DNA from 2 places in the Streptomyces sp. NPDC059398 genome. Region 1 is predicted to be linked to the other one. Evidence: riboswitches for the same ligand, from Rfam matches in the RefSeq annotation. Region 1 holds a riboswitch; the other holds the start of a gene.
What was found. A riboswitch is a leader RNA that binds a small molecule or an ion and turns the genes downstream of it on or off. The one in region 1 is predicted to bind thiamine pyrophosphate.
Positions count from the first base shown of each region.

Region 2: linked by a shared signal. The riboswitch ahead of ACFXBC_RS27055 (thiamine ABC transporter substrate binding subunit) and the one ahead of thiC (phosphomethylpyrimidine synthase ThiC) in region 1 are both predicted to bind thiamine pyrophosphate.

Region 1 is NZ_JBHYWP010000002.1:122,239-127,136, forward strand. It holds gene ACFXBC_RS01715 (DUF5326 family protein) at 1-38, shown strand, start outside; gene ACFXBC_RS01720 (IclR family transcriptional regulator) at 317-1,087, shown strand; gene ACFXBC_RS01725 (SsgA family sporulation/cell division regulator) at 1,202-1,636, shown strand; gene ACFXBC_RS01730 (YibE/F family protein) at 1,655-3,040, opposite strand; TPP riboswitch at 3,111-3,238, shown strand; gene thiC (phosphomethylpyrimidine synthase ThiC) at 3,231-4,898, shown strand, end outside.
Region 2 is NZ_JBHYWP010000091.1:26,730-31,627, reverse strand. It holds gene frr (ribosome recycling factor) at 1-66, shown strand, start outside; gene ACFXBC_RS27065 (phosphatidate cytidylyltransferase) at 66-1,166, shown strand; gene rlmN (23S rRNA (adenine(2503)-C(2))-methyltransferase RlmN) at 1,269-2,375, shown strand; TPP riboswitch at 2,468-2,572, shown strand; gene ACFXBC_RS27055 (thiamine ABC transporter substrate binding subunit) at 2,705-3,784, shown strand; gene ACFXBC_RS27050 (ABC transporter permease) at 3,856-4,898, shown strand, end outside.

The sequences.
Region 1 (4,898 bases):
AGTTCACCTCGTCGTCATCCTCGCGGAACGACTGGTAACACCGCGCTGCACAAGCACCGGGCCGCACCGCACGAGCACCGCTCGCGGAACGGCCGGCCCGGACTGGTGTACTCGTGCGGCCGTTAACCCTGCGGAGGGACGGGGCGGCAAATCCCCACGCCCGGACGGAGGCTGTGGCTACAGTGAGAAATCCTTGCCGCCTCCTCGGGAATCCGGCCTGAAAGGGCGCTGACCAGCAGATTGTGCGCGGCGGGACCCATGAGGGGTGAGCCCTCACGGGTACGGGACCCACCGTCGGCATGCTGGGGGTGACTCTTTGGCCACAGCACCTCACACCGCTGCGCCGACTTTGATCGGCTCGGTGCAGCGCGCGCTCAGACTGCTGGAGGAGGTCAGCTCCCACAGCGGTGGGGCCCCCGCGAAACAGCTGGCCAGGGAGGCGGGTCTTCCCCTTCCGACCGCCTACCACCTGTTGCGCACCCTGGCCCATGAGGGCTATGTGCGCCGGGAGAACGGTGTGTTCGTGCCCGGGGCCGCCGCAGAGCGGCTGGCCGGCCGCTGCGCCGCACGGAACCGGCGCGCCACGCTGATCGAATCACTGAATTCCTGGCGGGACGCGCTCGGGGTTCCGGTCTATTTTGCGGCGTACCGCGAGGGTGAGATCGACCTGCTCGCGGTCGCCGACACTCCCGCTGCGCCGGCCGTCGATGAGTGGGCGGATTTCCGTCAAACCGGTCATGCACACGCCCTCGGCCAGTGCCTCCTGAGCCAGCTCGATGAAGCCTCCCGCGAAGATCACCTGGACCGCCATCCGGTACGTTCGCTGACCCGCTATTCCGTGCGGGACCGGTGCGTCTTCCTGCGGAGACTGGCTGCGGCCGAGCGGATACAACCGGTGGTCGAGCGGCAGGAGTACGCCATCGGAACCGTCTGCGCGGCCGTCCCGGTCACGGTCGGTCCAGTGGCTGCGGCAATGGCTGTTTCCGGCCCCGTACACCAGCAAGTCAAGTTGCTCTCCGCAGTCAAAACGTTACGCTCCGAACTGATGCCTCTGCTCGATTCACTTGCGTTCTCTATCAGTATCTGAAATATCACTCCTTGTGATCTGTTTGCGCTTACAGCACGATTACGTCAAGAGGGCCTGGACGCACATTCCCGGCCAACTTGTGAACCAACACGGCGTCTACTGCGGGGTAGGGACATGCGCGAATCGGTCCAGGCAGAGGTCATGATGAGCTTCCTCGTCTCCGAGGAGCTCTCCTTCCGTATCCCGGTGGAGCTGTGCTACGAGGTGAGTGATCCGTACGCGGTCCGGATGACCTTCCACCTTCCCGGGGACGCGCCGGTGACCTGGACGTTCGGCCGCGAGCTGCTTCTCGACGGGATCAACGCCCCGACGGGGGACGGCGATGTGCACATCGCGCCGAGCGACCCGTCAGGGCTGGCCGACGTCCATCTGCGCCTCCAGGTCGGCGCGGACCGCGCGCTGTTCCGGGCGGGCAGCGCCCCGCTGATCGCCTTCCTGGACCGTACCGACAAGATCGTCCCGCTCGGTGAGGAGCGCAGCCTGGGCGACTTCGACGGGCATCTGGAGGCGGCGCTCGGGCGGATCCTCGCGGAGGAGAACGCGGGTTGAGACCGGCGCACCGGCTGATCAGCGCCTGCGACGGCGGCCCCGGCCGCCCCGGGCGCGGCCCGCTCCGGTGAGCGTCAGCGCCGTCCCACCGCCCGCCGCGCCCCCGGACGCCACGCCCGTACGGTCGGCCGAGACCACGAGCGCGGCGAGCGCCGTGGTCACCGGCACCGAGGCGACCAGGCCGATCGACCCCACCAGGGTCCGTACGATCTCCTCCGCGACCAGCTCCGAGTTGGCCACCGTCCCCACGCCGCTCTGCGCGATCGAGAAGAGCAGCAGCAGGGGCAGCGCCGCGCCCGCGTAGGCGAGCACCAGCGTGTTGACCACGGACGCGATGTGGTCGCGGCCGATCCGGATACCCGCGCGGTAGAGCCCACGGGCCCCCATCGTGGGGTCGGCCTGGTGGAGTTCCCAGACGGCCGAGGTCTGGGTGACCGTCACGTCGTCCAGCACCCCCAGCGATCCGATGATGACGCTCGCCAGCAGCAGCCCGCTCATGTCGATGTGCGGGTAGAGGCCATGGATCAGTCCGGTGCTGTCGTCGGTGTTGCCGGTCAGGCTCGCCCAGCCGATGAAGAGCGAACCGAGCAGCCCGATCAGTATCAGCGAGATCAGCGTGCCGATGACGGCGACCGAGGTCCGCGCTGTCAGGCCGTGGCAGGTGTAGAGCGCGATCAGCATGATGGCGCTCGCCCCGATCACCGCCACGACCAGCGGATTCGACCCGTGCAGAATCGCGGGCAGGATGAACAGCGTCAGCACGGCGAAGCTGACGGCCAGTGCCACCAGCGCCATCAGCCCCCGCAGCCGGCCCACCGCGACCACCACCAGCGCGAAGACTCCGGCGAGCAGCACCATCGGGAACTTCCGGTCCACATCGGAGACCGAGTACTGCAGGTCGCGCGGTGCGTCGGGGGCGTATGCCACGATCACGCCCTGCCCCCGGCGCAACTGGCGCGGGGAGTCCGGCTGGACGACCTCGGTGAAGGTGCGGCCCTTGTCCTTGCCGCTCGACACCTCGATCTTCGCCTTCTTGCACCGGGCGCCCGGCGATGCCGCACCGCCGCCGGAGCCCGGCGACGCGACGCCCCCGGCCGCACCGCCGCCCCCGGCCGTGCCCCCGCCGCCCGTCGACGACTGACTGGCGTGCAGATCCGCACAGTTGACCGCAGTGATCTCCACCACTGAGCCCTGCTGTGTCTGCCGGTCGAACCCGACTCCGCTGCGGGCATGGTGCGGCGCCCCGCCCGGCCAGAGGGCCACGAGACCGACAACCACCGCCGTGGCGAAAGGAATCAGCACCGCCGCGATGACCTTGCGCAGATGCCGGGAGACGGGCGCCGCGGGGCCGTGGCTGTGCGTATGGACGTGCTCGCCGGGGGGCGGTTCGGTCAGTGCTGTCACCGCCCGATCATCGCAAGAACGGGGAGGCCCTCTGTTCAGCGTGCGGCCCAGGGCGTTAGCGTGGAGGCACCTTTGCACACGCGGGAGCTCGGAGCACCGGGCTGAGAGGGCGCTGACCAGCAGTCTGCTGGGGAGCTGCGCCGACCGCCGAACCTGTTACCGGGTAATGCCGGCGTAGGGAGTAGGTCTCATGACCACAGTGGACGCACACACGCCTGCCACCGACCAGAACGAGCGCAAGCCGGGCTGGCACAAGGGATATGTCGCGGGCCCCGAGGGCTCACGCGCGGACCTCAGGGTGCCGGTCAGGCAGGTGCACCTCACCAACGGGCAGGACGTGGCGCTGTACGACACGTCGGGCCCGTACACCGACCCCACCGTCGAGACCGATGTACGGCGCGGGCTCGCCCCGCTCCGGGAGAACTGGATCATCGGCCGCGGCGACACCGAGGAGTACACGGGCCGACCGGCCCGTCCCGAGGACGACGGGATCAAGCACACATCGCCGCGCGGCGGACTCCGTAACCTCGACGCGGTCTTCCCCGGCCGTCCCCGCCAGCCCAGGAGGGGGCGCGAGGGGCGTGCGGTGAGCCAGCTCGCGTACGCCGTGCGCGGGGAGATCACTCCGGAGATGGAGTACGTCGCGATCCGGGAGAACGTCTCCCCCGAGGTCGTACGGGAGGAGATCGCCGCGGGTCGGGCTGTTCTGCCGGCCAACGTCAACCACCCGGAGATCGAGCCGATGATCATCGGGAAACGGTTCCTGGTGAAGGTCAACGCCAACATCGGGAACTCCGCGGTCACTTCCTCCATCGAGGAGGAGGTGGACAAGATGACCTGGGCCACCAAGTGGGGCGCCGACACGGTCATGGACCTGTCCACCGGGCGCAATATCCACACCACCCGCGAGTGGGTGCTGCGCAACTCGCCCGTCCCGATCGGCACGGTGCCGCTCTACCAGGCCCTGGAGAAGGTCGACGGCCAGGCCGAGGAGCTGACCTGGGAGATCTACAAGGACACCGTCATCGAACAGGCCGAACAGGGCGTCGACTACATGACGGTGCACGCCGGCGTGCTGCTGCGGTATGTGCCGCTCACCGCGCGCCGCAAGACCGGCATCGTCTCGCGCGGCGGCTCGATCATGGCCGCGTGGTGCCTGGCGCACCACAAGGAGTCCTTCCTGTACGAGCACTTCGAGGAGCTCTCCGCCATTCTGGCCTCCTACGACGTCACCTATTCGCTGGGCGACGGGCTGCGGCCCGGGTCGATCGCGGACGCCAACGACGAGGCGCAGTTCGCGGAGTTGCGCACCCTCGGGGAACTCAACACGATCGCCAAACGTCATGGTGTACAGACGATGATCGAGGGCCCCGGGCACGTCCCGATGCACAAGATCAAGGAGAACGTCGACCTCCAGCAGGAGATCTGCGAGGAGGCTCCCTTCTACACGCTCGGCCCGCTCACCACGGACGTGGCCCCGGCGTACGACCACATCACCTCCGGTATCGGTGCGGCGATGATCGCCTGGTGGGGCACGGCCATGCTCTGCTATGTCACGCCCAAGGAGCACCTGGGACTGCCCAACCGGGACGACGTGAAGACCGGCGTGATCACCTACAAGATCGCGGCCCATGCGGCGGATCTCGCGAAGGGGCATCCGGATGCGCAGAAGTGGGACGACGCGCTCTCGGACGCACGCTTCGAGTTCCGCTGGGAGGACCAGTTCAATCTGGCTCTCGACCCCGATACGGCAAGGGAGTTCCACGATGAGACGCTGCCGGCCGAGCCGGCTAAGACCGCGCACTTCTGTTCCATGTGCGGGCCGAAGTTCTGCTCGATGAAGATCTCCCAGGACATC
Region 2 (4,898 bases), on a different contig from region 1:
GCGAAGTACGTCGCGCAGGTGGACGAGCTGCTCAAGCACAAGGAAGCCGAGCTGCTCGAGGTCTGATGAACGACTCTTCCTGGGGTGCCCCGCAGAGCGGCCACCCCGTCGGGGAATGGCGACCCGCCCCCGACCAGGGCGCTGTCCCGGCGGGTCCCGCGTACGGCGAGCATGAAGTTGAGCAGACTCGGCCCATGCCCATCGTGCCCGACGCAGGCGGAGAAGCCGAGGACGGCGGCCGTGGCCCCCACGGCCCCGCCGACCACTTCCGGGGGGCCGCTCGCCCGAGTGGCCCCCCGGTCCGTGACGAGATGCCGCAGGAGCCCATGCCAGCCCCGCCGCCTCCGCAGAAGAAGAAGGCCGGCCGCGATCTGCGTTCGGCGATAGGGGTCGGTCTCGGTCTCGGCGTGGTGGTGATCGCCTCCCTCTTCATCTGGAAGGCCGCCTTCGTCATCGTGATCGCCGTCGCGGTGGTCGTCGGCCTCTGGGAGCTCACCTCCCGGCTCGGTGAGCGCAAGGGCATCAAGGCGCCGCTGGTCCCGCTCGCGGTGGGCGGCGCCGCCATGGTCGTCGCCGGGTACGCGTGGGGCACCGAGGGCGCCTGGATCGCCATGGCGCTCACGGCGCTCGCCGTCCTGGTCTGGCGGATGGCCGAGGCGCCCGACGGCTACCTCAGGGATGTCACGGCCGGTGTGTTCGCCGCGTTCTACGTGCCGTTCCTCGCGACCTTCGTGGCGCTGCTGCTCACCGCCGACGACGGGCCGTGGCGGGTGCTGACGTTCCTGGTGCTGACCGTGGTCAGTGATACGGGTGCGTACGCGATCGGCTGGCGCTTCGGCAAGCACAAGCTCGCACCGCGCATCAGCCCGGGAAAGACCCGCGAGGGCCTGTTCGGAGCGGTCAGCTTCGCGATGGTGGCGGGCGCCCTCTGTATGCACTTCCTGATCGACGACGGGCAGTGGTGGCAGGGTCTGCTGCTCGGCCTCGCCGTCGCGGCCAGCGCCACCCTGGGCGACCTGGGCGAGTCCATGATCAAGAGGGATCTCGGGATCAAGGACATGGGCACACTGCTGCCCGGCCACGGCGGGATCATGGACCGGCTGGACTCCCTGCTCCCCACCGCGCCCGTCGTCTGGCTGCTGCTGGTGCTCTTCGTCGGGTCCTGAGACCGGAGAGCTACCCGTCCGACCTGCGTCTTCACCGGAGGGAGGGCCGTCGTCCACAGGGCGGCGGGCCCTCCCTCCGGTGTCTGCGACACTGGATGGACCATGCCTAAGCCCGGAGAACTCACTTTCGTCGCGCCCCGCGGAGCCAAGAAGCCCCCGCGCCACCTCGCCGACCTCACGCCAGCCGAGCGCAAGGACGCCGTGGCCGAGACCGGCGAGAAGCCGTTCCGTGCCAAGCAGCTGTCGCAGCACTACTTCGCGCGGTACGCCCACGACCCCGCCGAGTGGACCGACATCCCGGCCGCCTCGCGCGAGAAGCTGCGGGAGGCGCTGCTCCCCGACCTGATGAGCGTGGTGCGTCACATCAGCTGTGACAACGACACCACCCGTAAGACGCTCTGGAAGCTGCATGACGGCACGCTGGTCGAGTCGGTGCTGATGCGCTACCCGGACCGGGTCACGATGTGTATCTCCTCGCAGGCCGGCTGCGGTATGAACTGCCCCTTCTGCGCCACCGGCCAGGCCGGTCTCGACCGCAATCTCTCGACGGCCGAGATCGTGCACCAGATCGTCGACGGCATGCGCGCGCTGCGTGACGGCGAGGTGCCCGGCGGGCCCGCGCGGCTCTCCAACATCGTCTTCATGGGGATGGGCGAGCCCCTCGCCAACTACAAGCGGGTGGTCGGCTCGATCCGGCGGCTGACCGACCCCGAGCCGGACGGCCTCGGGCTGTCGCAGCGCGGGATCACCGTGTCCACGGTCGGCCTGGTGCCCGCGATGCTGCGCTTCGCCGACGAGGGCTTCAAGTGCCGCCTCGCGGTCTCGCTGCACGCCCCGGACGACGAGCTGCGCGACACCCTCGTCCCGGTGAACACCCGGTGGAAGGTCCGTGAGGTGCTGGACGCGGCGTGGGAGTACGCGGCGAAGTCCGGCCGCCGGGTCTCCATCGAGTACGCGCTCATCCGCGACATCAACGACCACGCCTGGCGCGGCGACCGGCTGGGACGGCTGCTCAAGGGGAAGCCGGTCCATGTCAATCTGATCCCGCTCAACCCGACACCGGGCTCCAAGTGGACCGCCTCCAGGCCGGAGGACGAGAAGGCGTTCGTCGCGGCCATCGCCGCCCACGGGGTTCCCGTGACCGTACGGGACACCCGCGGCCAGGAGATCGACGGAGCGTGCGGGCAGCTGGCGGCCGCCGAGCGGTAGCGCCCGGCCCGGTCACGGTCACCGCCCGGTCGCCGAGCGGTAGTGCCCGTGGCGCCGAGGGAGGGGCCGTGTAACGTGGGCGGCACATTTTCATATTCCGACAGGGGAGCGCCACAGCGCTGAGAGTGCGGCCACGCCGCAGACCCTCTGGACCTTGCCCGGGTCATTCCGGGTAGGAAGTTCGGTCACTACTCAAGCTGTTCAGCCCTGCCCGCTTCCCGTGGGCAGGGCCGCGTCTCTTCCTGGATGTCCCATCCCAGGAGGAATCAGTGAGCACCACCAAGCGGGCGCGTGAGTCCGGCAGAACGCCGAGCACCCGAAAGCCCGGCATCACCAGGCCGGCCGCGACCGCGCTGGCCGCCGCGCTGGGCGTCACGGCGCTCGCCGCCTGCGGGAGTTCCGGCGACTCCGGTTCGGACGCCGGGAGTTCGAAGGTCGTGACGCTCGTCAGCCATGACTCCTTCGCCGCGTCTCCCGCCGTACTCAAGGAGTTCACCAAGGAGACCGGCTACACCGTCCACGTCCTCAAGAGCGGGGACGCCGGTGCCGCGCTCAACCAGGAGATCCTGAGCAAGGGCTCCCCGCGCGGCGACGTCTTCTTCGGCGTCGACAACACCCTGCTGTCCCGGGCCCTGAGCAACGGCCTCTTCACGCCGTACCGGGCCAAGGGCCTGGACCAGGTCGAGCCCGCCGCCCAGCTCGACGCCGGAAAGCACCGGGTCACGCCCATCGACAGCGGCGACCTCTGCGTCAACTACGACAAGAAGTACTTCGCGGACCACGGCATCGCCCCGCCCCACAGCTTCGACGACCTGATCAAGCCCCAGTACAAGAACCTCCTCGTCACCGAGAACGTGGCCACCTCCTCACCCGGGCTCGGCTTCATGCTCGGCACGGTCGCCCGGTACGGCAACGACGGCTGGCAGGCGTACTGGAAGAAGCTCAAGGCCAACGGCGTCAAGGTCGACGACGGCTGGGAGCAGGCGTACAACAACGACTTCTCCGGCTCGGCCGGCGGCAGAAAGGCCAAGGGCGACCGGCCGCTCGTCGTCTCGTACGCGTCGAGCCCGCCCGCCGAGGTGCTGTACGCCAAGCCGCAGCCGAAGACCGCCCCGACCGGCGTGGCCACCGCCACCTGCTTCCGGCAGACCGAGTTCGCCGGGCTCCTCGACGGCGCGAGGAACGCGGCGGGCGGCAAGGCGCTGATCGACTTCCTCATCAGCAAAAAGTTCCAGGAGGACATGCCGCTCAACATGTTCGTTGACCCGGTGGTGAACGGGGCGAAGGAGCCCGCGGTCTTCACGCGGTTCGGCGCGAAGGTCGGCCACCCCGAGACGGTCGCACCGGGCACAATCGCCAAGAACCGTGATCAGTGGGTCAAGTCGTGGTCCTCGATCGTCCTGAAGTAGCCACCCCGCCGCACGCCGGGCCGTCCGCGCGGGGGACGGCCCGGCGCGGGACCGCGGTGCGGCTCGCGCTGATGGCCGTGCCCGCCGCCTTCTTCGCGGTCTTCTTCGCCTACCCGGTGGCAGCAATCGTCGGCCGGGGCCTCAGGGCGGGCGGCTCGTGGCAGCTGGGGCGGTTCGGTGAGGTCCTCGACCGGCCCGACATCCTGCACGTCCTGTGGTTCACCACCTGGCAGGCGTGCGCGTCGACCGGGCTGACGCTGCTGATCGCGCTCCCCGGCGCCTATGTCTTCGCCCGCTTCGACTTCCCCGGCAAGCAGCTGCTGCGCGCGGTGGCGACGGTGCCGTTCGTGCTGCCCACCGTCGTCGTCGGGACGGCCTTCCTCGCGCTGCTCGGCCGCGGCGGGTTGCTCGACCAGCTGTGGGGCGTACGCCTGGACACCACCGTCTGGGCGATCCTGCTCGCGCACGTCTTCTTCAACTACGCGGTGGTCGTACGGACCGTGGGCGGCCTCTGGTCGCAGCTCGACCCGCGCCAGGAGGAGGCCGCGCGGGTGCTCGGCGCCTCCCGGTTCGCCGCCTGGCGGCGGGTGACTCTGCCCGCACTGACGCCCGCCCTCGCGGCGGCCTCGCTGATGGTCTTCCTCTTCACCTTCACCTCCTTCGGTGTGGTGCAGATCCTCGGCGGACCCACCTTCTCCACGCTGGAGGTGGAGATCTACCGGGAGACCGCCGAACTGCTCGACCTGCCGACGGCCGCCGTGCTGACCCTGGTGCAGTTCGCCGCGGTCGGGGCGATCCTCGCGCTGCACGCCTGGACCGTGCGGCGCCGGGAGAGCGCGCTGAGCCTCGTCGACCCGGCGCTCACCTCGCGCCGTCCGGCGGGCACGGGCCAGTGGACGCTGGTCGGCGGGGTGCTCGCGGTGATCGCCGTACTGATCCTGCTGCCCCTGGGGGTACTGGTCGCGCGCTCGCTCGACGGGCCCGGGGGGTACGGCTTCGCTTTCTACCGGGCGCTCCAGTCGCAGGGGGCGAGCGGTGGAACGTTTCCGGTCCCGCCCCTCGAAGCGGTCTGGAACTCCGTGCGGTACGCCGTGGTCGCGACCGGGATCGCCCT